4 regions of the Pseudomonas sp. MDT2-39-1 genome follow, and region 3 is predicted to be linked to each of the others. Evidence: predicted binding sites of a transcription regulator. Region 3 holds the regulator's gene; each other region holds the start of a gene.

Region 1 (7,804 bases), 1.3 Mb from region 3:
CTGCTGACGACCAGAACGTTCCGCAGTGTTATCCACCACCCGCGCTACCTGCCCGACGGCGGTGCGCAATCTCTCGCTCGTGGTCAGCACATCGCCAATCATTTCGCGCTGACTGTCGAGGAATCGATTGAAGCCGCGCGCCAGGTCACCCAGCTCATCGGCGCGGCTGGAATCTAACCGGTGGGTCAAATCTCCCCCACCGCTACCGATGGCTACCAGCGCGGCTGTTACCTGACGGATCGGCCGCACCAACCCACGGGCCAGCAAGACCACCAACATCAGACACACCAGTGCCACCGCCAGGCCAATGCCGCTGCTCATCCACATGGCGCGACGGGCTTCGGCGTAGATCTGCGACTGTGGCACTTCGGCCACCAGGGTCCAGCCCAGATCCCGCAATGGCAGGCTCAATGCCAGAAAATCTTCGCCTTCGCGGGTAAAACCGCTGCTGATGGCGGACGCTTTGGAGGTAGAGAGCTGACCCATGACCGTTTGCGCCGCCGCGGCACCGATTTGCTCGGCCAACGTGCGTTTACCACTGAATTGCGCCTCGGGATGAACCTGGATCAAACCGTCGGAACGCACGAGATAGACCTTGCCGCGCTCACCGAAGTTGAAGTTGTGGATCAACTCCGACAGCTCTTTCATGCTCAGGCCAAGCCCGGCAACGCCCACGACTTTGCCGGCCTGCTCGACTTTGAGGTCGATGAACAGCGCCAGTTCTCCGGTCGCGGTGTCATTGTCGATATTGAGGGTGCGCGGCTGGTTGCTGTCGAGGAATGCGTAGAACCAGGTGTCTTTGGGGTTGGAACGACTGAGGGTCCGGTCCAGGCCTTTTTCAGTGAAGTAATGGTTTGAAGCCGTGCCGACGATTAGCGCGGTGAACGCCTTGTGTTCAGCGCGGATGCCTTCCAGATACTGCACGAACGCAGCGGTCTGGGTACTGCTTTCACCCCCGGCCAACCAGTCGCGCACCATGCTGTTGCTGGCGATGTCCTTGGCGGCGGTGAGGGGTTGGACGAGGATTCGTTCGATGTCGTTGCGCATCGCTTTGATGCTCGACGGCAGTGCCTGTTCGACCAGATAGCTCTGGGCGAGACGGTTGACCACGAGGGTATAAATGCCAACCACGATCAGGATGCTGACCAGCAGGGCAGTGCCCATACTGAGGATCAACTGCCATTGAATACTGCGTCGCCAGAACTGCATGGAACACCCCCAAAGAATAAGAGGCTGAAACACTGCAACAGCCGTGCCGATTGTATACAACTAAACCGACAATCTATTCTTTGGTTGTGCGCAAAGCCGATCAGGCCTGATTGATCGTCTTGGAGATCACTTCAACCGTGGCGCTGACTTGCTCTTGGTAACGGTCGAGTTCCTGCTGGTGCTGTTTTTGCATTTCGATCTGCTGGGAACACAGATTCATCGCGGCCAGCACCAGCAAGCGGTCACCGATCAGCGTCGGGTACTTCCTTTTGGTGTCGGCCAAGGCAGCTTTCAACATCATCGCGGCGTCCAGCAGGGTTTGCTCTTCCCCGGCCGGCGCCTTGATCGAATAGTCCTCCCCCAGGATCGAGACGACTTTTACCCCTGCGGCGCCGTGATTCATGCGCTGACCGGGCCGGCGCTGACGCGCTCAACCAGGGCCTGGATGCGAGCCGCGGTGGCGCCTTGTTTCTCTTCCTGTTCCATCAGGCTCAGCTGCAGGCTTTCGCTTTCATCCTTGGCCTGGGCCAGTTCTGCACTCAGGGTCTGGTTAGTGCCGAGCAGCGTCTGGTTCTGTTGCACCAGGTCGTTGACCAGCTGTTCCAATTGGCTAAGGGATGCTTCCAACATTTTGATTTTCCAAGCATTTTCAAAGGGCGCGTACGATAAAGAAAAGTCACCACGGATGCCAGGGTTATTCAGGCGCAGCCCTTGATTTTCCTGGCGGGTGACCGTCCTCGCGAGCTCTAAAGACTGTGATTGGCGAATCTGGTTCCTTCACTTCGTCGCCCGATTTTGTAGGAGCGAAGCTTGCTCGCGAAGGACGTTAACGATTACGCGGGCTGTCTGGATGAACCCGCTGCCTGGATATTTTTCGCGAGCAAGCTTCGCTCCTACAGAAAACAGCCTTTCTGCGACAAAAACGCGCAGGCGCTCAAGACTTTAGTCGCATGACCGATAAGTCACTCATACGTCAGCTTCAGCGCCGCACGGGTGCGCTCACTTTGGTAAACAGCATGTCCCTTCGTAATATGAATATCGCACCGCGGGCGTTCCTCGGTTTCGCCCTGATTGGCGGTTTGATGCTGGTTTTGGGTGTGTTTGCCCTGAACCAGATGAGCAAGATTCGCGGCGCAGGCGAGAACATCGTCCAGAGCAGCGTGCCGAGCATCAAGGCGCTGGATGAGTTCACCCAACTGACGCTGCGTCTGCGGGTCCTGTCCTATCGCCTGTTGACCAACCGCGAACCGGACGTTCAGCAAAAGACCATCGAGCTGTTCGACCAGCGCAATCAACAGATCCGTGCCGCTCAGACTGAGTATGAAAAGTTCATCTCCAGCCCTGACGAGCGTGCGGCTTACGACCAGTACGTGCAGTTGCTTGGCCAGTATCGTCAGCTTGAAGACCGGATGAAGAGCCTGTCGCGCAACAATCAGATGGAAGAACTGCGCACCTTGCTTAACACCGATCTGCTGAACAACTCTGAAGCCGTCAACGCCGTGCTCAACCGCCTGATGCTGATCAACAACCAACAAGCGGTCGACCTTAACCAGCAGGCAGCTGATCAGTATTCCTCGGCGTTCAACCTGGTCGTCACCCTGCTGGTGATCGCCTCCGGGCTGACCGTGCTGTTCGCCTGGCTGCTGACCAACAGCATCACCAAGCCGATCGCCAATGCCCTGAGCGCTGCCGAAGAAATCGCCGAGGGCAACCTGACTCGCCCGATCACCGTTGATGGCGAAGACGAAGCCGGCCGCTTGCTGCTGGCCATGTCGAAGATGCAGGACAAGCTGCGCGACACCCTGCAACGAATTTCCGGTTCGGCCACGCAATTGGCGTCCGCTGCGGAAGAGTTGAACAGTGTCACCGACGAAAGCGCCCGTGGCCTGACCCAACAGAACAACGAAATCGAACAGGCCGCCACCGCGGTCAATGAAATGACCAGCGCCGTGGAAGAAGTCGCACGCAATGCCGTCAGCACTTCCGAAGCCTCGAAAAACGCCACCACCTCGGCCGGTGACGGTCGTGACTTGGTGCAGGAAACCGTCAGCGCCATTGAACGCATGAGCGCCGATGTGCAGAGCACCGCGACCTTGATTGGCGATCTGGCCAATGAATCCCGTGACATCGGCAAGGTGCTGGACGTGATACGCGGCCTGGCTGACCAGACCAACCTGCTGGCATTGAACGCAGCGATCGAAGCTGCGCGTGCCGGTGAAGCCGGGCGTGGTTTCGCGGTGGTGGCGGATGAGGTTCGTGCACTGGCGCATCGCACTCAGCAGTCGACCAGCGAAATCGAACGCATGATTGGCAGCATCCAGAGCGGTACCGAACACGCGGTGGATTCGATGCGTAACAGCACCGAACGCGCCGAATCGACCTTGAACATCGCTCGCGGTGCAGGTCTGTCGCTGGACACGATCAACAGCGCCATCGTCGAGATCAACGAGCGCAACCTGGTGATCGCCAGTGCGGCGGAAGAACAGGCGCAGGTCGCCCGTGAAGTGGATCGCAACCTGGTGAACATTCGTGATTTGTCGGTTCAATCGGCGACCGGGGCGAATCAGACGAGTGCGGCGAGCAATGAATTGTCGCGATTGGCGCTGGACCTGAACAACATGGTTGGGCGGTTTAGCCTCTAAAGAGTCCCCCCAACTCTGTGGCCAGGCGATTTATCTGTGGTGAAGGGATCTTCTGTGGCGAGGGGATTTATCCCCGCTGGACTGCGAAGCGGCCCCCTGCGTTCTTCCAGGCATACCCCGCAAACAGGCCTTGCGACGGCGTCGCCGCCGAACGGGGATAAATCCCCTCGCCACAGATAAAACCCTCGCCACGGTGATTTCAACCGGCTCTGTAGATGTTGTCAGAATTCTATAAAAGCTTTTTGACAGCATCACATTTCAACAGGTTAGAATCGCTGGCACGCAGACTGCATGGTCAGTTTGTGCCCGCCTTTCAGCTTTCTGGAGTACTGCCTTTGAATGCGACGACCATCAACAGCCTGTTCTTGATCGGCGCGTTGCTGGTAGGTGCGAGCATTCTGGTGAGCTCACTTTCTTCCCGCCTCGGCATCCCGATTCTGGTGATCATCCTGGCGGTGGGCATGGCCGCTGGCGTCGACGGCGGCGGCATTATATTTGATAACTACCCAACGGCTTATCTGGTAGGCAACCTCGCACTCGCGGTGATCCTGCTCGATGGCGGCTTGCGCACCCGAGTCTCGAGTTTCCGCGTAGCGCTTTGGCCCGCGCTGTCGCTGGCCACGGTCGGGGTGTTGATCACGACCGCACTGACCGGTTTCGTCGCTGCCTGGCTATTCAACCTGAACGTCATCCAGGGTTTGCTGATCGGCGCCATCGTCGGCTCCACCGATGCCGCTGCGGTGTTCTCGCTGCTGGGTGGCAAAGGCCTGAACGAACGGGTCACCGCCAGCCTCGAAATCGAATCCGGCAGCAACGACCCAATGGCGGTGTTCCTCACCGTTACCCTGATCGACATGCTCGCCAGCGGCCAGACCGGCCTGCACTGGAGTCTGCTTGCCCACTTCGTGCGTGAGTTCGGCATCGGTGCCGTCATCGGCCTCGGCGGTGGCTGGGTCATGCTGCAATTGGTCAATCGCATCAACCTGGCCAACGGCCTCTACCCGATTCTGGTGATTGCCGGCGGCCTGGCGGTCTTCGCCCTGACCAACGCCCTGCACGGCAGCGGTTTCCTGGCCGTCTACCTCTGCGGCTTGGTGATCGGCAATCGTCCGGTGCGCAGCCGCCACGGCATTCTGCACATGCTTGACGGCATGGCCTGGCTGGCGCAGATCGGCATGTTCCTGGTGCTGGGGCTGCTGGTGACGCCTCACGACCTGCTGCCTATCGCCCTGCCCGCTCTGGGCCTGGCGCTGTGGATGATTCTGTTTGCACGGCCGCTGTCGGTGCTGGTCGGCCTGCTGCCGTTCAAAGCGTTCCACGGCCGCGAAAAGGCGTTTATCTCATGGGTCGGATTACGCGGCGCGGTCCCGATCATTCTGGCGGTGTTCCCGCTGATGGCCGGCCTGCCGAATGCCCAGCTCTACTTCAACCTCGCCTTCTTTATTGTGCTGGTGTCGCTGTTGGTGCAGGGCACGAGCCTGCCGTGGGTGGCGAAGCTTTTGAAGGTGACCGTTCCGCCGGAGCCTGCACCGATCTCGCGCTCAGCGCTGGAAGTGCACGTCACCAGCGAGTGGGAACTGTTCGTTTATCGCCTCGGTGCCGAAAAATGGTGCATCGGCTCGCCCCTTCGCGAACTGAAAATGCCCGAAGGCACGCGTATCGCCGCACTGTTTCGGGGCCAGCAACTGCTCCATCCGTCGGGTAGTACGGTGCTCGAAGTCGATGATTTGCTGTGTGTTATCGGCCATGAACACAACCTTCCAGCCCTCGGAAAACTCTTCAGTCAGGCACCGCAACGCGGCCTCGATTTGCGCTTCTTCGGCGACTTCGTTCTCGAAGGAGACGCCCAGCTGGCTGCGGTTGCAGCGCTGTACGGGTTGAAGGTCGAAGGCATCGATCCGGACATGTCCCTGGGCCATTTCATTGCCCAGAAAGTCGGCGGTGCTCCAGTAGTCGGCGACCAGGTGGAGTGGAACAACACCATCTGGACCGTTGCGGTCATGGAGGGGAACAAGATCGGCAAAGTGGGCGTCAGATTCCCCGAAGGAAGTCGCCCGGGTCCGGGACTCTTCCTCTAAACTCCACACTTCGTCTCGTTTTCGATCGGTCTCTATGTCAACCCTGCGCACCTTTTTCATCATCGCCCTGCTGGGCTTGAGTCTTTCTGTCGGTACGTTGCAAGCGGCCGAACCGCCGTCCAGCGAAGCCGTGCAGGCGAGTCTGGACAAAATCGCCGATCGCAAACTGCCGGAAGCGGATCAGAAAGCCTTGCAGAGCATTCTGCAAAGCACGCTGACACAGCTCGGCAACCAGCGTGATTACCAACAAAAGCTGGTCGCACTCAAACAGCAACTGGCCACAGCGCCCAAGCAGAACATCGAGAACCAGCGTGAGCTGACCAAGCTCAAAGCCACCCGTATGCCGCCGGTGCCGCAACGCTACGCCAACCAGTCAATCCAGCAGCTTGAGCAAATGCTCACCGAGCGCTCGACCCAGCAAAGCGACCAGCAGAAGGCGCTGGCGGACGCCAACAGCCTGGTGATTACCGCCCAGACCCGCCCCGAGCGCGCACAGGCCGAAATTTCCGCCAGCCAGACTCGCATTCAACAGATCAACAACATCCTCAAGGCCGGCAAGGACGCCGGCAAAACCTTGAGCGGTGAACAGCGTGACCTGCTGAATGCCGAGCTCGCGGCACTGAATGCGCTGATTCCGCTGCGTCGCCAGGAACTGGCCGGCAACAACCAGTTGCAGGATCTGGGCAATAGCCAGCACGACTTGCTGACCGAAAAGTCCGATCGCCTGGATCAGGAAATCCAGGAGCTGCAAACCCTGATCAACCAGAAGCGCCTGGCCCAGTCCCAGGAGACGGTGACGCAGCAGTCCATCGAAGCGCAGAAGTCCGGCGGCAGCGCGCTGCTGGCCACCGAAAGCGCGGCCAACCTGAAGCTCTCGGACTACCTGCTCAAAAGCACTGACCGCCTCAATGAGGTCACCCAGCAGAACCTGCAGACCAAACAGCAGCTGGACAATGTGACCCAGAGCGATTCGGCGCTGGACGAACAGATCAACGTGCTCAAGGGCAGCCTGCTGCTGTCCAAGATTCTCTATAAACAGAAACAGGCTCTGCCGCGTCTCAAGCTCGACCGCGACCTGGCCGACCAGATCGCCGATATTCGCCTGTACCAGTTTGAAGTGAGCCAGCAACGGGAATTGCTCAGCAACCCGGCGACGTACGTCGATAACCTGCTGTCCACTCAACCGCCTGAGCAAGTCACCCCGCAGCTGCGCAAAAGCCTGCTGGAACTGGCCACGACCCGCGCCGATCTGCTTGAACGCCTGAACCGCGAACTGAGCGCGGTACTCAATGAATCCATCACCCTGCAACTCAATCAGAAACAACTGCTCAGCACCGCGCAAAGCCTGCGGGCGACCCTCGATGAGCAAATGTTCTGGATTCCCAGCAACAAGCCGCTGGACCTGGAATGGATGCGCGCCGTACCGGAGCGCCTGCAACGCCAGGTCACCACACTGCCATGGGCTTCCAGCCTGAGCGAACTGAGTGATGGCCTGACCCAACGGCCGCTGCTGTTCCTGCCGTTGGCGCTGTTGATCGGTGCCCTGCTGTGGCGGCGTAAAAGCCTGTACGCCCGACTAAGCAAAGTTCACCAGGACATCGGCCACTTCAAGCGTGACAGCCAGTGGCACACGCCGCAGGCCATCCTGATCAATATTCTGCTGGCAATGCCGGTCTCGCTGGGCCTGGCCTTGTGCGGCCTGGCCTTGCAGATCGACGCCCGCGGGCAGAACGCCAACATGGGCGCGGCACTGCTGCAAATGGCCCAGGCCTGGCTGGTGTTCTACACCGCTTACCGGATCCTCGCGCCGGGCGGCGTGGCTGAACTGCATTTCCGCTGGGAAAAGCCCCAAGTCGAATTCCTTCAGGGCTGGGT
Region 2 (7,804 bases), 1.2 Mb from region 3:
ATCAGCGCACGACGCGCAGCGTTGGCACGGTTGGCCGAGAGCTCCCAGTTACCAAAGTCACCGGTGCCCGTGTACGGTTTGGCATCGGTGTGGCCGCTGATGCTGATCTTGTTCGGCACCGCTTTGATGGTGTCGGCCATGGCCAGCAGGATGTCTTCGAAGTACGGCTTCAGACGAGCACTGCCGGAGTCGAACATCGGCCGGTTTTCGGCGTCCACGATCTGGATGCGCAAACCGTCCGGCGTGATCTCGAACAGGATCTGGTCTTTAAATTTCTTGAGTTGCGGGTTCTCTTCGACTTTGTTCTGCAGTTCTTGCAGCAACAGCTCGAGACGCTCCTTCTCGACCTGCTCGGCCATGCCTTCAACCTGCTCGGTGTCGATAGTCACCTTGTCTGGCTGCGGCTGAGATTTCACCTCGGGGTTGAGGGTGTTCTCCGGCGCCAGGGTCGGCGAGCCGCCCAAGTCAATGATGTACGGCGTGCCGCTTTCGGTAAAGCCGACCGGGTCCTTGAAGTAACCGGCGATGGCGATCTTCTGTTCCGGTGTTGCGGTGGACAGCAGCCACAGCACCAGGAAGAACGCCATCATCGCCGTCGCGAAGTCCGCGAAGGCGATTTTCCAGGCGCCCCCGTGATGCCCGCCGGCGATGCGCTTGACGCGCTTGATGATTATCGGCTGGTTATTTTCCATGACTTAGCGACCGCGAACCGCTTGTTCCAGCTCAGCAAAGCTAGGACGGTGCGCCGGGTACAGCACCTTGCGGCCGAACTCTACCGCCAGCGACGGCGGCATGCCGGAAGCAGAAGCGACCAGCGAGGCCTTGATGGCTTCGTAGACGTTCAGTTCTTCCTTGGCATCGTGGGCCAGGGAAGTGGCCAATGGGCCGAAGAAGCCGTATGCCGCGAGAATACCGAAGAAGGTACCGACGAGTGCCGCGCCCACGTGCAGACCGATTGAGGCCTGGTCGCCCTCACCCAGGGAAGCCATGGTCACCACGATACCGAGTACCGCCGCGACGATACCGAAACCGGGCATGGCGTCGGCAATACCATTCACCGCGTGGGACGGATGCTCGAGGTCTTCCTTGAGGCTGTAAAGTTCCATGTCGAACAGGCCTTCAAGCTCATGGGGAGCCATGTTGCCGGAGGACATGATGCGCAGGTAATCGCAGATGAACGCGGTCATGCGTTCATCTTTGAGCACGACCGGGTACTTGGCAAAAATCGGGCTCGCAGCGGCATCTTCGATGTCGCCTTCGATGGCCATCATGCCTTCGCGGCGGCTCTTGTTGAGGATCTCGTAGACCAGGCCCAGCACTTCCAGATAGAACGTGTGGCTGAAGCGCGAACTGAACATGCCCAAGGATTTCTTGAGCACGTGCATCGTCATGTAACCGGGGTTGGCCTGCAGGAATGCGCCAAGGGCCGCGCCACCGATAATCATCACCTCAAAAGGCTGGATGAGGGCGGCAATTTTGCCGTGGGAAAGCACGTATCCGCCGAGCACGCTCGCGAATACGACGATGATGCCGATAATTTTAGCCATAGGTAGGAGAGCACTTACTGAGTCGGGTTCAAGGTCATATTCGGAAGTTAAAAAATCTCTTCTTCTACTTATCGGCAAAACTGCGCCAGACTATAGCCAGTTCAGGCGAAAAGCCAATTTGGCCCGCTCCGGGCATAGGTAATGCAGACGATGATCGCGTCCAACCATGGCTAACGAAACGAACGTTCCAATTCCAAAACCGACCACTCTCGAAGGCTGGGTCAAGCTGCTCGATGGCGTGCGCCTGCCCGTTCCGCAAGCCAGTCACGACCGTGTCTGCAAGGCCCTCGCCGATAACCGCAGTTCACTTCGCGACATTGCCGAACTGTTGCAAGACAGCCCGGCCCTGGCCTTGAGCGTGATTCGCGAAGCCAATCGCCACACCCACGGCAGCATGACCGAACCGGCTGAAAACCTTGAGGTGGCCATCAATCGCCTCGGGTTGAAACGCACCGAAGAATTGCTCGCCCGGTTGCCAGCCGAACCCCAATCACACATACCAGTGGCGTTGCGTCAGTTGCAGTTGATCAGCCAGCATGCGACCCAACAGGCCAACGGCTTTTTCGCCGGTCGCCTAGCGCGGCTCTGGCAGGACATCCACTGGGGCAGCCTGCTGTTTCTCTCGCCGCTGTGGCCGATGGCGTTGACTCATCCGCAGTTGCTCGAAGAGTGGGAGCTGCGGGTCATTTATAAAGGCGAGTCAGCGCGCAAAGTCGAAAAGCAATTGTTCGGCGTTCGCCTGCTGGACATCTGTCAGGCACTGGTGGACATCTGGCGTCTGCCGATCTGGGTGCAGCAAGGTTATCGACTGCTACTCAACGAGCAGCGAGAACTGGTCAAAGTCCTGCGCATCGCCCGCGACAGCGAGCACCCTTTGCGCCAGCAAAACCGTCTCGATGACGATCCGACCCTGCGTCGCTGGCTCAATCAGCCGGCCAATACCGTGCTGCTGGCCAATGGTCTGGCCCTGTCGGCGCAACAAGCCTGGGACAGTCCGCACAGCGAGCGCTGGCAATACCTGACCAGCCTTTACCTGCAAATGCCGATGAACGACGTGCAGCAGCAATTGCATCAACAGGCCGTCAACAGCGCGCACCAGCACGCCATGCCGGACCTCTGGCACCCCGCTATATCGCTGATCTGGCCATCGGGCGTGAATCGCATTCACGCAGGTTTGCTGCCGGCGCCAGCGCCGACCACCGAAGACCTGATGGCGTGGCGTAAACAATGTGCCGAATTGCTGGTCGAGCCGAGCCGCTTCACCAATGCGATGCACTTGACCACCTCTGCCCGGGACGCGCTGGTCGCGTGCGGCATGCGTCGAGTGATGATTTTGATGGCCGACCGCACCCACGCCAATTTGCGTGCGCATCAAACGGCCGGGCTGGAGAAAGAAGCGGCAGGCCTGAACCTGGCGGTCAGCCAGAGCACCGTGCTGCAGCGTCTGCTCTCGCAACAGGCCCAAGTGCGATTAACCCCGGCCAACAACGCCCAGTTCACGGCCCTGTTACCTGCCAACCTGCGCGCGCAATTTCGCGGCGAACATTTGCTGCTGCGCTCACTGGTCAATAATGGCCGGGTGATCATGGTCGTTGTAGCGGATCAGGGCGGCGGGCCATTTTCGGAAATCACCGTGCAAGCTTTCGGTAAAACCGCGCAGTGCATTGAAAAGGCACTCCATAGCTTTAGCCAGCGCGGTCAATGAATGCTGCGCTACAATCCTCCCCTTTGTGCTCTGGAGACCTCACATGTCTGACTTCTCTGGCTTGGCGCTGGTCATCGAGCCGAGCGACTTGCTCCCGCGTCTCGAGTCCCGCGAACTGATTCTGGTGGACCTGACCAGCAGCGCCCGCTATGCCGAAGGGCATATTCCCGGCGCGCGCTTTGTCGACCCCAAACGAACGCAACTCGGTCAGGCACCTGCGCCGGGGCTGATGCCGCCGCAAGCGGCGCTCGAAGCGTTGTTCGGTGAGCTGGGACACAACCCCGATGCGGTCTACGTGGTGTACGACGACGAAGGTGGCGGTTGGGCCGGGCGCTTTATCTGGCTGCTCGATGTCATCGGCCACCGCAATTACCACTATATAGACGGTGGCCTGACGGCGTGGCTGGCAGAAGGCATGCCCATGTCGATCCAGATCCCGGCCCACGTTGGCGGCCCGGTTGCGCTGACCCTGCACGACGAACCCACCGCCACCCGCGAGTACCTGCAAAGCCGTCTCGGCGCCGCCGACCTGGCGGTATGGGACGCGCGCGGCCCGCTGGAGTATTCCGGCGAGAAGGTCCTGGCAGCCAAGGCCGGGCACATTCCCGGCGCGGTGAATTTCGAATGGACGGCCGGCATGGATAAGTCGCGCAACTTGCGCATCCGCACGGACATGCCGCAGATTCTCGACCAACTCGGCATCACCAAAGACAAAGAAATCATCACCCACTGCCAGACTCACCATCGCTCTGGCTTCACTTATCTGGTGGCCAAATCCCTCGGTTATCCGCGGGTCAAAGGCTACGCCGGCTCCTGGGGCGAATGGGGCAACCACCCCGATACGCCCGTAGAGATTTAAGGTTTTTAAGGACAGTTAATGAATAAGCGTTTGTTTATCCTCAGCCAATACCTGCTGCCTCACCACTTGCTCTCGCGACTGGCCGGCTGCATTGCCGAATGCCGCGTGCGCTGGTTCAAGAACGCCTTTACCGCCTGGTTCGCCAAGCGTTATCAGGTGGACATGTCCCAGGCGCTGGTCGAAGACCTGACGGCTTACGAGCACTTCAACGCATTCTTCACCCGAGCACTGAAAGACGGCGCTCGCCCGCTCGATGAAACTCCGGGCGCGATCCTCAGCCCGGCCGACGGTGCGGTCAGCCAACTCGGCCCGATCGAACACGGTCGCGTGTTCCAGGCCAAGGGGCACAGCTTCAGCGTGCTGGAATTGCTGGGCGGTGATGCCGCGAATGCTGCGCCGTTCATGGGTGGCGATTTCGCGACGATTTACCTGTCGCCGAAAGACTACCACCGCGTGCACATGCCTCTGGCTGGCACCCTGCGCGAGATGGTCTACATCCCGGGCCGGATTTTCTCGGTCAACCAGACCACCGCCGAAAACGTGCCGGAACTGTTTGCCCGCAACGAGCGTGTGGCGTGCATTTTCGACACCGAGCGCGGGCCGATGGCCGTGGTGCTGGTGGGCGCGATGATCGTGGCCTCGATTGAAACCGTGTGGGCCGGGCTGGTGACGCCGCCGAAACGCGAGCTGAAAACCTTCCGTTACGACGAAGCCGCCCGTGCGCCGATCCATCTGGAAAAAGGTGCGGAACTGGGTCGCTTCAAGCTGGGTTCGACCGCTGTCGTGCTGTTCGGGCCGGATCAAGTGAAATGGGCTGAAGAGTTGGCGGCCGGTTCTCCGGTACAGATGGGCCAGGGCATGGGCCTGCCAAACGCCTGATTTGGCTGATCCGCCCCGTCGAACGTCTTCGAAGGGGCGGACATTTCGGTAGCGCCGTTACTCTATCTGTCCACGAAAGCCGATCGGCCCCTCGTTGGCGTAGGTATTGGTGCCACTGAGGTTTTTCCCTCCGTCATTGGAGGTGAAGCTCAACGCCACAACGTTCTGATTATCACGGCCGCCGATGACCCACTTGCCACCCGGATGCCATGGAGCGTCGTTGCCGCCCCACTGATTTTCCACGTTGTACTGGTTCTGGCCCGTGCGTTGAGCCTTGAAGCCAATGGGACCTTCACCCGCGTAAGTCATGGTGCCGGTGAAGCTCTTCCCGCCATCGCCCGATTTGATCTCGATCGCGACCACGTTCTGGTTATCCCGCGCGCCTAACACCCAGTCTCCGCCCGGATGCCAGGGTGCCGAACTGCCGCCCCATTGATTTGCCACTACGTATTTAGACATGAACCTCATCTCCTTGAAGTTACAAGAGACCTGCCCTGCGTAGGCAGCAGGCCGTACGACTGTGCGTATCCAGTCGCACGTGTGTCAGATTAGTAGTACACCCGAGCAGCACTCGGCTGACAGACAAACGGTAGACATCCGTAGGTGCTACAGTCAGGTCATTCACGCCCATTTCCCGGTTGGAGTTTTCCACGGCATGAATGAGACCAGTCCCCACCTGCTGCTACGTGCACCGATCCCGACGCAACTGCGCCTGTCGTTCTGTGAACCGACGCCACGCGACCTCAAGCGCTGGATCGCCAACCTGCCCAAAGCCAACATCGGCGAAACCGCCCGCTTGCTCTATCAAGGCTTGAGCGAACTCAACCAACTGCTCACCCCCAGCGACAATCGCCTGCAACTGCTCGAACTGTTGCGCCCCGAGGTGTATTACGTCTGCAAACACCTGGAACGGCATTTCCTGCATCAAGCGATTGTGCTCGACGAGCGTTCGCGCAAGATCGCCAACCTTTGCCAGGCACTGCAAAGTCACCTGGCGATTGGCTACAAACAGATCGTCGTGCGCATCACCCCGCGCTTCAGCAAGGATCGAGCCCCTCTGCTGACCCAGGCGCTGCAGCGGGCGATCCATTGCCTGAACGGCCCGCTGATTCGCTCTACTCAGTTGTATTGCCCGGTGCCGGAAGGCCTGTGGCTGGAGCTGCATCAGCTGTATCGGATCGCCTGCGCACACAAACTCCAGCATCTGAGCCTGCGCGATGAACTGGCCAGCCAGACGAAAACCCTGAGCATCGAACAGACTTACGTGACGGCCCTGCTGCTGGGCGCTTCCCGCTGCAATCAACTGCGCCAGAATCAGATTGCACGGCTCGCCGAGGTGCTGGAGCCCTGGAGCCAATGGATCAAGTTGCAATCCGGCCAACCTGCTGACGGATTGTTTGCCGTCGCGCCGGACCTCGACACCGGTCCGCGCTACCGTTCGAAGTTCAGGGCCGAGCAGCAGGCCGGTTTGCTGGGGATTGATCCGCAGCCACTGGTCGCCGCCATCGAAGCGCATTTGCAAGGCAATATCGGCACTCCGCCGCTGCCGGTACCGACCGGGCTCAGCCTGGATACACTGCAACACCTGCACGCCGCGTGGGGCCAGGCTGCCGAGCGCAGTTTTCAACGCACCGCTGGCCAAGGCACGCTGACCCTGTGCGTGGGCATGAGCGCGCTGCACTTCTATCTGGGCGGGCAACGTTCGTTCAGCGATATTCTGAAAAACCCCGGCACCCGCCTAGCGCAGTTTTCGGCAACGTCCCCGGCAGGCCGGGAGAGCGACCAATGGGGCCAGGCGTTCGACACCGCTCCCCACGGCAGCGCCGATGCCTTGCTGCCCTACGAAGAGATTGAATACCCGCAACTTCAGAACAACGACGGCCACGAGGCGGCTGATAGCAATCGGCATTTTCCGACATACGCCCTGCCGGTCATCAATCACAGCCCCGGCGGCTATTGCCTTGCATGGCCTGGCGCAGTGCCGGCCGAGCTACAAGCTGGTGAAATGGTCGGAATCGAGGACTCCGCCAATCAGGGCTGGAGTATTGCAGTGGTGCGCTGGATTCGTCAGGTACGTGGCGGTGGTACGCAAATGGGGATCGAACAGGTCGCGCCTTACGCCGAGCCGTGCGGGCTGCAACTGGTGCGAACGCGGGACGACCACAGTCAATATTTGCGTGGCCTGTTGCTGCCGGAAATCAGCGCCATCGACCTGCCCGCTACGTTGCTCGCACCGCGCCTGCCCTTTCAGGAAGGCAGCAAAGTGCTGATCAACACCAACGGCCAGGAGCGCCGCGCCGGGCTGGATCGACGGGTGGCGAGTACCAACAGTTTTAATCAGTTTGCTTATCGCTCGCTGGAGGCGGCCAGAAACGACAACGCCGCAGTGAGCGGCGTTGAGGAGGATTTTGATTCGTTGTGGAAGTTGCTTTGAGGGTGAATCTGTAAGACCGTGGCGCCCCTTTCGCGGGCAAGCCTCGCTCCTACAGGTTCTGCGTCGTTCGCGCGATAGGTGTACGACACCAAACCTGTAGGAGCGAGGCTTGCCCGCGAAGAGGCTAGTTTAGTCAATACAAGACTCAGAGCTGCCCGTCACGATCCCGGAAGCCCAGCAGATACAGCACGCCATCCAGCCCAAGGGTGGAAATCGCCTGTTTGGCCGACTGTTTCACCAGCGGTTTGGCGCGGAACGCCACGCCCAGACCGGCAATCGCCAGCATCGGCAAATCGTTGGCACCGTCGCCGACCGCGATGGTCTGTTCCAGACGCAAGCCTTCCTTATGCGCCAGTTCTTTCAGCAGATCCGCCTTGCGC
Region 3 (7,804 bases):
GAGCAACTCAAGACTCTGGGCCGGATCCTCAACGTGTCGGTAACTCACGTCGATCCGGGGCAATCGCTGGTGCAGGCGCTGGATCCCTTGCTGCGCAAACGCGTGGTGCTGATCGATACCGCGGGTCTTCAGGCCAGCGATCCGGCACTGCGCATGCAGCTCGAAAGCCTGGCCGGACGTGGCATCAAGTCAAAAAATTATCTGGTGTTGGCAACCACCAGCCAGAAACAGGTCCTAACGGCCGCTTATCACAGTTACAAACGCTGCGGTCTCGCTGGCTGCATCCTGACTAAACTGGATGAAACGGCATGCCTGGGCGAGGTGTTAAGCCTGGCCATCAGTCATGAATTACCGGTGGCCTACCTGACCGATGGCCCGCGGATTCCGGATGATTTGCATCTGCCGCGTCGTCATCAGTTGGTCAGTCGCGCCGTAAGCGTGCAAATGCAAGAAGAACCCAGCGAAGAAGCCATGGCTGACATGTTCGCTGATATTTACCACAGCCCGACCAAGCAGGTTGGCTGAGGTACTAATGAACAGTTTTTGTACCTACATCGATGGTCTGCCATGCATTGTTCAGTTTATGAGCGCGCAGCCAGTAATGTGGCCTCCGTCTATGCAAGACAAGGTAAAGAAATAACATGGGCAGCATGCATCCCGTACAGGTGATCGCGGTGACCGGCGGCAAAGGTGGCGTCGGGAAGACTAACGTGTCAGTGAACTTGTCCCTGGCTCTAGCTGAGCTCGGCCGGCGCGTCATGCTGCTGGACGCTGATCTGGGGCTGGCGAACGTCGACGTCCTGTTGGGGCTGACACCCAAACGTACCCTGGCCGACGTGATCGAAGGCCGCTGTGAGCTGCGCGACGTTCTGTTGCAGGGCCCCGGCGGTATTCGCATCGTCCCGGCCGCGTCCGGCACGCAGAGCATGGTTCATCTGAGCCCGGCTCAACACGCTGGCCTGATCCAGGCGTTCAGCGATATCGGCGACAACCTCGACGTCTTGGTGATCGACACCGCTGCGGGTATTGGTGACTCGGTAGTCAGTTTCGTTCGCGCAGCGCAAGAAGTCTTGCTGGTGGTGTGTGACGAGCCGACCTCGATCACGGATGCCTACGCGCTGATCAAACTGCTGAACCGCGATTACGGCATGAACCGCTTCCGCGTCCTGGCCAACATGGCCCAGAGCCCGCAGGAAGGTCGCAACCTGTTCGCCAAGTTGACCAAGGTCACGGACCGCTTCCTCGACGTCGCCTTACAATACGTCGGCGCGGTGCCTTATGACGAAAGCGTGCGTAAAGCGGTGCAGAAGCAGCGCGCCGTCTATGAAGCCTTTCCGCGCTCCAAGTGCTCCCTGGCGTTCAAGGCCATTGCACAGAAGGTCGATACCTGGCCGTTGCCTGCCAACCCGCGTGGGCACCTGGAGTTTTTCGTCGAGCGCCTCGTGCAACAAACGGCAGGACCGGTGTTATGACAGCCAGCGGTTACAACCTCTACAAGAAGTCGGCACGTGACGCGCAGTACGAGCTGATCGAGCGTTACGCGCCACTGGTCAAACGCATTGCTTACCACTTGCTGGCCCGTCTGCCGGCCAGTGTTCAGGTTGAAGACCTGATCCAGGCCGGGATGATCGGCCTGCTTGAAGTATCGACCAAATATGACGCCAGCAAAGGCGCGAGTTTCGAGACGTACGCGGGCATTCGAATCCGCGGCGCGATGCTCGATGAAGTACGCAAGGGGGACTGGGCGCCACGTTCGGTTCACCGCAATACCCGCATGGTCAGCGACGCCATTCGCTCGATTGAAGCTAAAACCGGTCGTGACGCTAAAGATCATGAGGTTGCGGCCGAACTCCAATTGAGTCTCGACGATTATTACGGGATTTTGAACGACACCCTGGGCAGCCGGTTATTCAGTTTCGACGATCTGTTGCAGGACGGCGAACACGAAGGGCTGCACGAGGATGGCGCGAGTGCACATCTGGAGCCGTCACGCGATCTGGAAGATGAACGCTTCCAGGCAGCGCTGGCGGACGCGATTGCCAATTTGCCGGAGCGTGAGCGACTGGTGTTGGCGCTGTACTACGACGAAGAGCTGAACCTCAAGGAAATCGGTGAGGTCCTGGGGGTCAGCGAGTCTCGGGTCAGCCAGTTACACAGCCAGTGCGCGGCCCGTTTGCGGGGGCGTTTGGGGGAGTGGCGAGCGCGCTGAGGGCAGTGTGGGGACACTGCGAACGAGGCCGGTGTGGTGTTGAACTGCACCGGTCGCGATCTGTTGTGCTCCATACAGACATCGAGTGCATTGCCGGATTGATTGAAATGGCGCGTCCAGGTGCTGGGCGCGTTTAAGACTGCTTGGAGGTCGAATTGGACAAGAACATGAAAATCCTCATCGTTGATGACTTCTCAACGATGCGGCGGATCATAAAAAACCTGTTGCGTGACCTTGGGTTCACCAACACGGTCGAGGCCGACGATGGCATTACAGCCATTCCGGTTCTCAACAGCGGGAGCATCGACTTTCTGGTAACGGACTGGAACATGCCTGGCATGACCGGTATCGATCTGCTGCGCCACGTGCGCGCCGATGAAAAGCTCAAGCACCTACCGGTGTTGATGGTGACCGCTGAAGCCAAGCGCGAGCAGATCATCGAAGCGGCCCAGGCCGGTGTTAACGGCTATGTGGTCAAACCATTCACGGCCCAGGCGTTGAAAGAAAAAATCGAGAAGATTTTCGAACGCATCGGTTGATCCACTGCGCCACGGGGGAGCTATGGAGCATAAAGAATCTTCACTGGGCGATTTTGAATCGACCCTGAAAAAACACGCGGTCGAACTGGTCGAAAGCCTTGAAAAAGGCAGGTTCGGCGACGCTGTGCAACTTATCCATGAGCTCAATCAGACCCGTGACCGCGGCCTGTATCAGGAAGTGGGCAAGCTCACTCGCGAGCTGCATAGCGCGATCGTCAATTTCCAGATTGACCCGAACATGCCGCAAGCCGAGGAAGTGTCGCAGATCACGGACGCCACCGAGCGCCTGGGGTATGTGGTCAAGCTGACCGAGGCCGCTGCCAACCGCACCATGGACCTGGTGGAGAATTCCACGCCGCTGGTCAACAGCCTGAGCGAAGAAGCCCAGGCGTTGAGCGCGGATTGGGGGCGGTTCATGCGTCGCGAAGTCGGGGCTGAAGAGTTCCGCGAACTGGCCCGGCGCGTCGACGGTTTCCTGACGCGCAGCAGCGAAGACAATCGCACGGTGTCGAGCAACCTCAACGACATTCTGCTGGCCCAGGATTACCAGGACCTCACCGGTCAGGTGATCAAGCGCGTGACCCAATTGGTCACCGAAGTTGAAAGCAACCTGCTCAAGCTCGTGCTCATGGCCAGTCAGGTAGACCGCTTTGCGGGTATCGAACATGACCGTGATGCGATGCTCGCTGAAAAAGATCCGCAAAAACATCTCTCTCAGGGTGAAGGTCCGCAGATTCATGCCGATAAAAGAGAAGACGTTGTGTCCGGTCAGGACGATGTGGACGATTTGTTATCCAGCCTAGGATTTTAGAGTTTTAGCATTTTAGGTTTTTTAGGTTTTTAGACCTCAGGAGCACCCCCTTAATGAGCTTCGGCGCCGATGAAGAGATCCTTCAGGATTTCCTGGTTGAGGCCGGCGAGATTCTAGAGCAACTGTCCGAACAGCTGGTCGAGCTTGAAAGCCGACCGGATGATGCGGACTTGCTCAATGCAATTTTTCGCGGTTTTCACACTGTAAAAGGGGGCGCCGGCTTCCTCCAGCTCAACGAGCTGGTGGAGTGCTGTCACATCGCCGAGAACGTGTTCGACATCCTGCGCAAGGGTGAACGTCGCGTCGACTCGGAACTGATGGACGTGGTTCTCGAAGCGCTGGACGCGGTGAACAGCATGTTCACCGAAGTTCGCGAACGCAGCCCGATTACGGCTGCCACGCCTGAATTGCTCGCGGCACTGGCCCGTCTGGCCGAGCCGCAAACGGCTGATGAAGCCGCACCGGTTGCTGAAGTGGTCGAAACACCTGCCGCTGAAGAATCGGGTGACATCACCGATAACGAATTCGAACAACTGCTGGACTCGCTGAACGCCGTCAAGGCTCAAGCCGAAGCGCCGGCCGTTGCTCCAGTGGCTGGCGCTGATTCTGCGGCCAGCGACGAAATCACCGATGCCGAGTTCGAGTCGTTGCTCGATCAACTGCACGGCAAAGGCCAGTTCGCCGTCGATGCGGTGGCGGCGCCCGCTGCACCGGCTGCCCCAAAAGCGGCAGGCGACAGCTCCGACATCACCGACGACGAATTCGAAGCATTGCTCGACCAACTGCACGGCAAAGGCAACTTTGCGGTGGATGCGCTGGAGTCGGCCATTGCCTCCGTACCCGCTCCGGCTGCGCCAACCGCTAAAGCGGCTGGCGGTGATCTGATTTCCGATCACGAGTTCGAATCGCTGCTCGACGAATTGCATGGCAAAGGCAAGTTCACTGAAGTCGGCACAGGTACTGCGGTGGCTGCTCCAGCCGCCAAGGCTGTTGCGCCGAAACCCGTCGCCAAAGCGCCCGAGCCTAAAGCCGAAGCGCCGAAGCCTGTTGCTGCTGCACCGGCTCCGGCCCGAACACCGTCCGCTCCACCACCGGAAAAACCGGCCAGCGAAGCCGAGACCACCGTGCGGGTCGATACCGCGCGTCTCGACGAAATCATGAACATGGTTGGCGAGTTGGTACTGGTGCGTAACCGCTTGGTCCGTCTGGGCCTCAACAGCGGCGACGAAGCCATGTCCAAGGCCGTGTCGAACCTCGACGTGGTCACGGCCGACCTGCAAACCGCGGTCATGAAGACGCGGATGCAACCGATCAAGAAAGTTTTCGGGCGCTTCCCGCGTCTCGTTCGCGACCTGGCACGCCAGCTCAAGAAAGAGATCAACCTGGAACTGGTCGGCGAAGAAACCGACCTCGACAAGAACCTCGTTGAGGCCCTGGCCGACCCGCTGGTCCACTTGGTGCGCAACTCGGTCGACCACGGTATCGAAGAGCCGGCCGAGCGCGAAGCGATGGGCAAGCCTCGCAGTGGCAAGGTGATCCTGTCCGCTGAACAGGAAGGCGACCACATCCTGCTGTCCATCTCCGATGACGGCAAAGGCATGGATGCTGACGTGTTGCGCGGCATCGCCGTGAAGAAAGGGTTGATGGACAAGGATGCAGCGGACCGCCTCAGCGAATCCGATTGCTTCAACCTGATCTTCGCCCCGGGTTTTTCGACCAAGACCGAGATCTCCGACGTGTCGGGTCGTGGCGTGGGCATGGACGTGGTGAAAACCAAGATCGCCCAGCTTAACGGCACCATCAATATCTACTCGACCAAGGGCAAAGGCTCGAAGATCGTCATCAAGGTCCCGTTGACCCTGGCGATCATGCCGACGCTGATGGTCATGCTCGGCAACCAGGCGTTCGCGTTCCCGCTGGTGAACGTCAACGAGATCTTCCACCTCGACCTGTCGCGCACCAACGTGGTGGACGGCCAGGAAGTGGTGATCGTGCGGGACAAGGCACTGCCATTGTTCTACCTCAAGCGCTGGCTGGTCAGCTCCGCCGCTCACGAAGAGCAGCGCGAGGGCCATGTGGTGATCCTTTCGGTGGGCACTCAGCGGATCGGCTTCGTCGTCGATCAATTGGTAGGCCAGGAAGAAGTGGTCATCAAGCCATTAGGCAAAATGCTCCAGGGAACCCCGGGCATGTCGGGCGCCACCATTACCGGTGACGGCCGCATTGCGCTGATTCTCGATGTTCCGAGCATGCTCAAGCGTTACGCCGCACGGCGTATTTGATTCTGGTGGGGCGGGGCGACAGAGCCTCGCTCCGTCTAACGGAGTGTTTATGGCAGTCAAAGTCCTGGTGGTGGACGATTCGGGGTTTTTCCGCCGCCGCGTCTCGGAAATTCTTTCAGCGGATCCGAATATCCAGGTCGTCGGTACGGCGACCAACGGAAAAGAGGCGATCGATCAGGCGCTGGCCCTCAAGCCAGACGTGATCACCATGGACTACGAGATGCCAATGATGGATGGCATCACGGCCGTGCGGCATATCATGCAGCGCTGCCCGACCCCGGTATTGATGTTCTCCTCGCTGACTCATGAAGGTGCTCGGGTAACCCTCGATGCGCTGGACGCCGGTGCGGTGGATTTCCTGCCGAAGAATTTCGAAGACATCTCCCGTAACCCGGAGAAGGTCAAACAGCTGCTGTGCGAGAAGATTCTCAGCATCTCGCGCAGTAACCGTCGCGCCAACACCTACAGCGCACCGGCCCCGGTCGCCGCGCCAGCCCCGACGCCTGCGCCTTCGAGCGTCAGCAGTTACGGCAGCAGCGCGCCTGCGCGTCCGGCAGCGGCACCGATTCCGGCGCGTACTTACGCACCTGCCTCGTCGTCGCCAGCGCCGAAACGCAAAGCCTACAAATTGGTCGCCATCGGTACGTCCACTGGCGGCCCGGTTGCCTTGCAGCGGGTTCTGACCCAATTGCCGGCCAATTTCCCCGCCCCCATCGTATTGATCCAGCATATGCCGGCCGCCTTCACCAAGGCCTTCGCCGAACGTCTGGACAAGCTCTGCCGCATCAGCGTCAAGGAAGCCGAGGATGGCGACATCCTGCGTCCGGGCCTGGCGCTGCTGGCGCCGGGTGGCAAGCAAATGATGATCGACGGCCGTGGTGCGGTGAAAATCCTCCCCGGCGACGAGCGCTTGAACTACAAGCCGTGCGTGGACATTACCTTCGGTTCCGCGGCCAAGACCTACGGTGACAAAGTTCTGGCGGTCGTGTTGACCGGCATGGGCGCCGACGGTCGTGAAGGCGCGCGCCTGCTCAAGCAGGGCGGCAGTGCGATCTGGGCTCAGGATGAAGCCAGCTGCGTGATCTACGGCATGCCGATGGCCATCGTCAAAGCCGAACTCGCCGACGCGATCTACGGTCTGGACGATATAGGCAGGCACTTGGTCGAGGCGTGTGTCTGATGGATGTTCTAAGCCTAATCGGGATCATCATGGCGTTTGTCGCCATCATCGGCGGCAACTACCTTGAAGGCGGTCACCTCGGCGCTTTGGCCAACGGCCCGGCGGCGCTGATCGTACTCGGTGGGACCGTCGGCGCGGCATTGCTGCAATCGCCGATGAGCGCCTTCAAGCGCGCCATGCAAATCATTGGCTGGATTCTGTTTCCGCCTCGCGTTGATCTGGCCGGTGGCATCGACCGCGTCGTCAACTGGAGCCTGACCGCCCGCAAGGAAGGTTTGCTCGGTCTGGAAGGGGTGGCCGATGCCGAGCCTGACAGCTACTCGCGCAAGGGCCTGCAACTGCTGGTGGACGGTGCGGAGCCGGAAGCGATTCGCAGCATCCTGGAAGTGGATTTCTACACCCAGGAAAGCCGCGACATCGAAGCCGCCAAAGTCTTCGAAAGCATGGGCGGCTACGCGCCGACCATCGGCATCATCGGTGCGGTGATGGGCCTGATCCATGTCATGGGCAACCTGGCCGATCCGACGCAACTGGGCAGCGGCATCGCCGTCGCCTTCGTCGCGACCATCTATGGCGTGGCCAGTGCCAACCTGGTGTTGCTGCCGATTGCCGCCAAGCTCAAGTCCGTGGCCTTGCGCCAGTCGCGCTATCGCGAAATGTTGCTGGAAGGGATCCTGTCGATCGCCGAAGGTGAAAACCCTCGCTCTATTGAGTTGAAGCTTCAGGGCTTCATGGATTGATGGGAGTAATGGACTATGGCTCGTCGCCGGCAACCTGAAGAAC
Region 4 (7,804 bases), 1.4 Mb from region 3:
ATGGTCGGCGAAGTGCTGGACGTGATGAAAACCCTGGCCGTGGAAGGCATGACCATGGTCTGCGTCACCCACGAAATGGGGTTTGCGCGGGAAGTGGCGGATCGGGTGCTGTTCTTCGATCACGGAAAATTGCTGGAAGATGCCTCGCCGGCCGAGTTCTTCGATGCGCCGAAGGATCCGCGGGCGCAGGCCTTCTTGCGCCAGGTTCTCTGACTTCAGCGCCTGTCCTGACGCCTTCGCGGGCAAGCCTCGCTCCTACGGTATTGTGTCGTGGCTCAATCGAGCGGTACACAAAGCCCTGTAGGAGCGTAATGCTGTTCACTTAAGCGCGGGCACTCATTTGTGGCGAGGGGATTCATCGAAACGTCGCACCGCCCCGTTCGGCTGCGAAGCAGTCGTAAATCCACACAACTCGGTCTGTCTGAACGGGCGCAGGGGGCCGCTTCGCAGCCGAACGGGGCGGTGCGACGTTTCGCTGAATCCCCTCGCCACAGGTTCTCGCTCGACTGATGATTGTCTTAAGTGAACAGCATTACTGTAGGAGCGAGGCTTGCCCGCGAAAGCATCACCTCGGTTTCAAACCTTGAACCGCCCAACCAGCATCTGAAGATGCGTCCCCAACCGTGCCAGTTCAACGCTGGAGGCCGCGGTCTCTTCACTGGCTGCCGAGGTCTGCTCAGACACGTCGCGCACGTTCAGCACGCTACGGTTGATCTCCTCGGCCACCGCGGTTTGCTGCTCGGCCGCCGCAGCGATCTGCTGGTTCATCGACTGAATCGCCGACACGGTGCGGGTGATGCTTTCCAGCGAGCTGCCGGCGCGGCGGGTCAGTTCGACGCTGCTGTCGGTCAGGCTGCGGCTGTTGTCCATGATGGTTGCCACTTGCTGGGTGCCGGTTTGCAGGCCGACGATCAGCTCTTCGATTTCCTCGGTGGACTTCTGGGTGCGCTGGGCCAGGCTGCGGACTTCGTCGGCGACCACCGCGAAACCGCGTCCGGCTTCACCGGCACGGGCGGCCTCAATCGCAGCGTTGAGTGCCAACAGGTTGGTTTGTTGGGCCACGGATTTGATCACGTCGAGCACGCTGCCGATTTTGTCGCTCTCGCGTTTGAGATCGCCCATGGCCGCGGTGGAATTACCGACTTCGAGGGCCAGGCGCTCGATCTGGGCGATGGCTTCGCCGACCACTTTGTCGCCTTCGCGAGCCTGTTGATCGGCGGCAACGGCGGCTTCAGAGGCTTCTTCGGCGTTACGCGCGACTTCCTGCACGGTGGCGGTCATTTCGTTCATTGCGGTCGCCACCTGGTCGGTCTCGACCTTCTGGCTGTTGACCCCGGCGCTGGTCTGCTCGGTCACGGCCGACAACTCTTCGGCGGCGCTGGCGATTTGCGTGACGCCATCGCTGATGCCACCGATCAGTTCGCGCAGGCCCAGGGTCATGCTCTGCATGGCGCGCTGGAGCTGGCCCAATTCGTCGCGACGCTCGGAAACAAGGTTTTGCGTAAGATCGCCAGCGGCCACGCGCTCGGCCACTTTGAGGGTCTGGTTCAACGGAACCACGATCTGGCGAGTGATTGCCCATGCCGCCAGCAAGCCAAACGCCACGGCCAGAACGGTGGCCATCAGCAGCAGGTTCTTGGCGTGCGCAGCGTCGGTGTCCCGGACGATGGTTTGCGAAACGGTGAGTTTTTTGCTGACGTCGAGCAGGATCTCGCCTTGCTCGGCCATGCGTTTGAGGGCGGCGGCGCTGGCAACCTGGGAGTCGCGGAACTGGCTGACGGCGGCGCGGTAGGCTTTGAGCGAATCGGTGGCCTGTTGCAGGTTGGCGATGTGCTGCTCCGGCAGTTTGGACGGCAGGCTTTCGAGGTTCTTCAGGGCGTTGTCGATGGCGTCCAGCGCCGGTTGCTCGGCCTCGGTCTTGCCGCTGTAGGTGTAGCCGCGAACCTGGAAGCGGGCCTGCTGAATCAGCTTGCTCAGGTCGATCACACTGTTGAAATCGGCGACGCTGTCGCCTTGCAGCATGGATTTTTCGACCTCGGCGACGCGGGCCACTGCGTTGTCGGCGGTCGCGCCCAGTTTGCTGCGGGCGTCTTCGCGGGTGGCGCCGGCCTGGGTCATCGCGATGAAGGCTTGCTTGTACTGGCCGACGGCGGCGAGTTGCTGCTCGATCATCGCCACGTCAGAAGGCTGTTCGATCAATTTGCGCGCGGTTTGCAGGCCGGCGTCGAGTCGGCTCAGCAGGTCGTTGACGGCGGCCGGGCCTTGTTCTCCGCGGCGCATGTCGTAGTCCATGCGGGCCAGGCGCAGGTCTTTGGTCAGGTCATTGAGACTGGCGATGAACCCGAGCTTGTCACCACGGCTCATCACGCCCGTCAGGCCGGTCCAGCCTGTAAAGGTGATCAGCAAGGTTAGCAGCAGCACCAGACCGAAGCCGATCCCCAGTTTGCGATTGACGCTTACGTTTCCCAGATTCTCGGCTAGCCAACGGTACATGCTGCTACTCCCTCGGACACTCATTGGTTTTATGGGAACTGTATCGGCAGGCGACGACTAATCTGTAGGCGCAACGCAATGTTCAGGCGAGTAAATACCTGTGGCGAGGGGACTTGTCGGACCGCCGCACCGCCCCGTTCGGCTGCGAAGCAGTCGCAAATAGGCAGATACGGTTTTGCAGGAAAAAGCGGTGGCCGCTTAGCGCCCAAACGGGGCGATGCGGCGTTCCGACAAGCCCCCTCGCCACAGTGGACCGTGTTTGACCTTAAAAGAGGCGGGCGAGCAACGCAGTGACGGCGGTTTCGACGCGTAAGATGCGTTCGCCGAGTTGTACCGGTTGCAGACCGGACTTGGCCAGCAGGTCGATTTCGTAAGGGATCCAGCCGCCTTCGGGGCCGATGGCCAGGGTTACCGGTTCGTCCAGACCCCGGGGGCAGGGCGGGTAGTTACCAGGGTGGCCGACGAGGCCGAGAGTGCCTTCGGTAACGGCCGGCAGACGGTCTTCGACGAACGGCTTGAAGCGTTTCTCGATGACGATTTCCGGCAGTACGCTGTCCCGGGCCTGTTCCAGGCCGAGGATCAGTTGCTCGCGAATCGCCTCTGGCTCCAGAAACGGCGTCTGCCAGAAGCTCTTCTCGACGCGATAGCTGTTCACCAGAATGATTCGTGGCACACCCATGGCCGCCACGGTCTGAAACACCCTGCGCAGCATTTTCGGCCGTGGCAGGGCCAGCACCAGCGTCAGTGGCAGCTTGGCCGGTGGCGGCTGGTCGAGCGTGACGCGCAATTCGGCTTCATCGGCGTCCAGACGCAGCAACTCGGCCGAGCCCATCAGCCCACCGATACGCCCGACCCGCAAACTGTCGCCGACCACGGATCGATGAACTTCCTGCATGTGAGTCAGCCGGCGATCCCGCAGGATCACCCGGTCGGCCGCAATGAAGTCGGCCTCTTCGAGGAGCAGCAGGTTCACGGCTGGGTCGCTGGCGGCTGGTCGTTGTGGTCGTCAGCCGGCTGGTCGTCGGGATGTTCGCCGCGCTTGCTGATCAGGCCGCCGAACAGGATGCCGATCTCGAACAACAGCCACATCGGTACCGCCAACAGCGTCTGCGAGAAGATGTCCGGCGGCGTCAGGATCATGCCGACCACGAAGCAGCCGATGATCACGTACGGGCGGATTTTCTTCAGGTATTTGACGTCGACCACGCCGATCCACACCAGCAGCACCACGGCCACCGGGATCTCGAACGCCACGCCGAAGGCGAAGAACAGCGTCATGACGAAGTCGAGGTAGCTGCTGATGTCGGTCATCATTTCCACGCCGGCCGGGGTGGCGGCGGCGAAGAATTTGAAGATCAGCGGGAACACCAGGTAATAGGCGAAGGCCATGCCGGCGTAGAACAGCATGATGCTCGATACCAGCAAAGGCACGGCGATGCGTTTTTCATGCTTGTACAGACCCGGCGCGATGAAGCCCCAGATCTGATGCAGGATCACCGGGATCGCCAGGAACAGCGACACCATCATGGTCAGCTTTAACGGTGTCAGGAACGGCGACGACACGTCAGTGGCGATCATCGTCGCGCCCACGGGCAGATACTGGCGAAGCGGCGTCGAGACGAAGGTGTAGATCTGCTGGGTGAAGGCGAACAACCCGGCGAAGATAATGAAGATCGCCGCTACACAGCGCAGCAGGCGGGTACGCAACTCGGTGAGGTGCGAAACCAGCGGCATGTGCTGGTCATTTTCAGGAAGATCGCTCATGGGGCTCGCGGCGCCAGTGTTGGGTCATGAGGGGCCGGCGCAACAGGCGCAGCCGCAGGCGTGGCAGGTTCAACCGGTGGCGCTGCAACGACGGGCGCAGGCTCTGTGGCCGCCGGTGCAGGCACGGCGGCAGGAGCATGAATCGTCTGCTCCGCGACCGGCTCAACCGGCTGAACCGGTGTGGCTTCCTGCTGTGTCGGCGTGAAAATCTTCCGCGCCTCCTGCTCCAGCGACAGAATGTGCTCGTTGTGCAGTTGCCGACGAATCTCGTCGGCACCGATTTCACGTTCAACTTCCTGTTTGATCGCGTTGAAGCTGCGCTTCAGACGACCGACCCACAGGCCGGCGGTGCGCGCAGCACCCGGCAGACGCTCGGGACCCAGCACCAGCAGGGCGACGAGGCCGACGAGCAGCAGTTCAGAGAAGCTGATACCAAACATTAGTCAGTGCTCACACGTCTTTGCGGATCGGCTCTTCGACCTTTTGCGCCTGCACGTCGATGGTGTGCGGCTGGTTCACGGACTGCGTGGTCTGTGGCTGAACCGGTGGCACCGGTTGTGCCGGGGTAACAGTCGGATCAGCCGGTTTTTCGTCGTCGTTCATGGCTTTCTTGAAGCCCTTGATCGATTCGCCCACGTCAGTGCCGAGGTTTTTCAGTTTCTTGGTGCCGAACACCAAAACGACAACAACCAGGATGACGATCCAGTGTTTCCAGTCAAAAATGCCCATGTTGCTGCTCCTCTCTAATAGTTGTTCAGGCGGACGGGCGCGAGGCTTTCTCGGCGTGTCCGGACAGACCGAAACGACGGTCCAGTTCATCGAGCACAGCCTGCGGATGCTGTCCCAGTTGGGCGAGCATGACCATGCTGTGGAACCACAAATCGGCGGTCTCGTAGATCACATCGCTGCAGTCACCGCTGATGGCGGCATCCTTGGCGGCAATAATGGTTTCGACCGACTCTTCGCCGACTTTTTCCAGAATCTTGTTCAAGCCCTTGTGGTACAGGCTGGCGACATACGAGCTGTCGGCGGCGGCGCCTTTGCGCTCTTCCAGCACCTCGGCCAGACGGGTCAGAGTGTCACTCATGGGTGTGTCCTGCGGAATAGATAGCGTGCGGGTCTTTCAGAACCGGGTCGACGGTTTTCCAGTCGCCGTTCTCGAAGACGCGGTAGAAGCAGCTCTGACGGCCGGTATGGCAGGCGATATCGCCGATCTGCTCGACCATCAGGATGATCACGTCGGCGTCACAGTCCAGGCGCATCTCATGCAGTGTTTGCACGTGGCCGGACTCTTCGCCCTTGCGCCACAGCTTGCCACGGGAACGTGACCAGTAAATGGCACGGTTTTCGGCAGCGCTCAGTTCCAGTGCTTCGCGGTTCATCCAGGCCATCATCAGGACGCGCCCGGTCTTGTGATCCTGGGCAATCGCCGGCACCAGGCCATCAGCGTCCCACTTGATCTCGTCCAGCCAGTTTTTCATCTTCGACTCCGACAGCGGGTTCCACACTACATGAGTAGAACCCAAGCGTTGAAACAGTGTGCCAGCGTGCGGGGGCGCTGGCTATCGGCGAACGACCAGATACAAACCGACGGCCACCATGATGCCGGCCGGCCAATGGCCCAGTTCGTTCAACGGCCCACCGGCCGCGAGTATCGTGCCGCCTGCCAGGTGCGCAGAGCCGAGCAAGCGCATGAACCAGTCGTCCTTGCGCCGGTGCCACGGCGGCGGTGGGTCGTAAGCGTGCGGTTGGGACATGCGCTCAAGCAGGTCGCGGGCCATGTTGGCCAGGTGCGGCAGTTGTTCGAATTGGCTCTGCACGTTGCCGATCAAGGCTTTGGGGCTGACGCGTTCGCGCATCCAGCGTTCGAGGAACGGCTGGGCGGTGTTCCACAAATCGAGGTCCGGGTACAGCTGACGGCCCAGGCCTTCGATGTTCAACAGGGTTTTTTGCAGCAGAACCAGCTGGGGTTGCACTTCCATGTTGAAGCGTCGAGCGGTCTGGAACAGGCGCATCAGCACCTGGCCGAAGGAAATATCTTTTAACGGTTTTTCGAAGATTGGCTCGCACACGGTGCGGATCGCCGCTTCGAATTCGTTGAGTTTGGTTTCCGCCGGCACCCAGCCCGAATCGATGTGCAGCTGCGCGACACGACGGTAATCACGCTTGAAGAACGCGAACAGGTTGCGCGCCAGGTAATCCTGATCTTCCGGGGTCAGGCTGCCGACGATGCCGCAGTCGATCGCAATGTACTGCGGGCTCCACGGGTTCACGGTGCTGACGAAAATGTTGCCGGGGTGCATGTCGGCGTGGAAGAAGCTATCGCGGAACACTTGGGTGAAGAAGATTTCCACCCCGCGTTCGGCGAGCATTTTCATGTCGGTGCGCTGGTCGGCCAGGGTCGCGAGGTCGGTGACCTGAATCCCGTAGATGCGCTCCATCACCAGCACTTTCGGTCGGCACCAGTCCCAATAGACTTGCGGCACGTAGAGCAGCTCCGAGCCGTCGAAGTTGCGCTTCAACTGGCTGGCGTTGGCCGCTTCGCGCAGCAGGTCGAGTTCGTCGTAGATGGTTTTTTCGTAGTCCAGTACCACGTCCACCGGGTGCAGCAGGCGCGCGTCGGCCGAGAGCTTTTCGGCGGCGCGGGCGAGGATGAACAGCCACGCGAGATCCTGCGCGATGATCGGTTTGAGGCCCGGGCGGATGACCTTGACCACCACTTCTTCACCGGTTTTCAGCTGCGCGGCATGCACCTGCGCCACGGAGGCCGAGGCCAGTGGCTCGACGTCGAAGCGGCTGAACACTTCACTGATCTTTTTGCCGAGCTGCTCTTCAATCAGCTTGATCGACACTTGCGAGTCGAACGGCGGCACGCGGTCCTGCAGCTTCATCAGCTCATCAGCGATGTCTTCAGGCAACAAGTCGCGGCGGGTGGACAGGATTTGGCCGAACTTGATGAAAATCGGTCCCAGGTCCTGCAACGCCAGACGCAATCGTGCGCCACGGCTCAGGTCCAGCGTCTTGCGTGGGAACCAGCGCCACGGTAAGGCGTAGCGCAGCGCCAGCAGAAACCAGGGCAATGGCAGGGCGAACAGCAGGTCATCGAGGCGGTAGCGAATCACAACGCGCTGTATGCGCAACAAACGGCGGGCGGCAAGCAGCTTCATGCGTTATCGCTTGGGTCGAGGGATCGGGAAAGGCGCTCGAAGCGCGCCTCGAGACGGTCCAGATCGAGTTTGATCTGGTCCAGTTCATTGAAACGGGCTTCAGCTTCGCGCTGACCGACGAGGGTGCGCGATTCTTCGGCCAGGTATTCGCCAAGATTCTGATTGAGGCTGGCGAACCCTTGCTGATACCAGCGTGCGCGGCTGCGCAGGTGACCGCCGACCAGTTGCGTGGCGACCGGTCCCAGCCAGCGCGAGAGTTCGTACTCCCAGTCCAGCTCAAGGTCCTGAAGGATCGCCGCCAGTTCCAGCAGCACGCCGCTGTCGCCGTCGAGTTCGACTTCGGGAGCATGCAGGACCGAAGTCTTGTCCTTGCTCATGGC

The links. Region 3 encodes FliA, which starts transcription of late flagellar genes. Its sites were predicted from a motif close to CTAAAGTTTNNNNNNNNNNNGCCGNTAA; they were not measured.
Region 1: ACYZTM_RS17695 (methyl-accepting chemotaxis protein) is a predicted target of FliA. The motif match lies at 2,143-2,170, and genes of this name have one in related genera.
Region 2: motA (flagellar motor stator protein MotA) is a predicted target of FliA. The motif match lies at 1,616-1,643, and genes of this name have one in related genera.
Region 4: ACYZTM_RS17305 (methyl-accepting chemotaxis protein) is a predicted target of FliA. The motif match lies at 2,534-2,561, and genes of this name have one in related genera.

Annotation. Positions count from the first base shown of each region.
Region 1 covers NZ_CM142716.1:3,723,070-3,730,873, reverse strand. Annotated here, with positions in the region: partial or broken gene ACYZTM_RS17710 (HAMP domain-containing protein) at 121-1,164, opposite strand; gene ACYZTM_RS17705 (cell division protein ZapA) at 1,310-1,612, opposite strand; gene ACYZTM_RS17700 (hypothetical protein) at 1,609-1,839, opposite strand; gene ACYZTM_RS17695 (methyl-accepting chemotaxis protein) at 2,226-3,851, shown strand; gene ACYZTM_RS17690 (potassium/proton antiporter) at 4,187-5,929, shown strand; gene mscK (mechanosensitive channel MscK) at 5,964-7,804, shown strand, end outside.
Region 2 covers NZ_CM142716.1:3,815,919-3,823,722, reverse strand. Annotated here, with positions in the region: gene motB (flagellar motor protein MotB) at 1-692, opposite strand, end outside; gene motA (flagellar motor stator protein MotA) at 696-1,547, opposite strand; gene ACYZTM_RS18045 (HDOD domain-containing protein) at 1,714-3,252, shown strand; gene ACYZTM_RS18040 (rhodanese-like domain-containing protein) at 3,296-4,111, shown strand; gene asd (archaetidylserine decarboxylase) at 4,130-4,990, shown strand; gene ACYZTM_RS18030 (lectin OAA family protein) at 5,048-5,449, opposite strand; gene ACYZTM_RS18025 (molecular chaperone) at 5,646-7,424, shown strand; gene serB (phosphoserine phosphatase SerB) at 7,570-7,804, opposite strand, start outside.
Region 3 covers NZ_CM142716.1:5,058,899-5,066,702, forward strand. Annotated here, with positions in the region: gene flhF (flagellar biosynthesis protein FlhF) at 1-525, shown strand, start outside; gene fleN (flagellar synthesis regulator FleN) at 642-1,472, shown strand; gene fliA (RNA polymerase sigma factor FliA) at 1,469-2,209, shown strand; gene ACYZTM_RS23685 (chemotaxis response regulator CheY) at 2,377-2,748, shown strand; gene ACYZTM_RS23690 (protein phosphatase CheZ) at 2,771-3,559, shown strand; gene ACYZTM_RS23695 (chemotaxis protein CheA) at 3,613-5,841, shown strand; gene ACYZTM_RS23700 (protein-glutamate methylesterase/protein-glutamine glutaminase) at 5,891-7,021, shown strand; gene ACYZTM_RS23705 (flagellar motor protein) at 7,021-7,761, shown strand; gene motD (flagellar motor protein MotD) at 7,777-7,804, shown strand, end outside.
Region 4 covers NZ_CM142716.1:3,644,050-3,651,853, forward strand. Annotated here, with positions in the region: gene ACYZTM_RS17300 (amino acid ABC transporter ATP-binding protein) at 1-213, shown strand, start outside; gene ACYZTM_RS17305 (methyl-accepting chemotaxis protein) at 577-2,493, opposite strand; gene ACYZTM_RS17310 (16S rRNA (uracil(1498)-N(3))-methyltransferase) at 2,759-3,466, opposite strand; gene tatC (twin-arginine translocase subunit TatC) at 3,463-4,257, opposite strand; gene tatB (Sec-independent protein translocase protein TatB) at 4,254-4,697, opposite strand; gene ACYZTM_RS17325 (twin-arginine translocase TatA/TatE family subunit) at 4,708-4,986, opposite strand; gene ACYZTM_RS17330 (phosphoribosyl-ATP diphosphatase) at 5,012-5,344, opposite strand; gene hisI (phosphoribosyl-AMP cyclohydrolase) at 5,337-5,738, opposite strand; gene ubiB (ubiquinone biosynthesis regulatory protein kinase UbiB) at 5,820-7,424, opposite strand; gene ACYZTM_RS17345 (ubiquinone biosynthesis accessory factor UbiJ) at 7,421-7,804, opposite strand, start outside.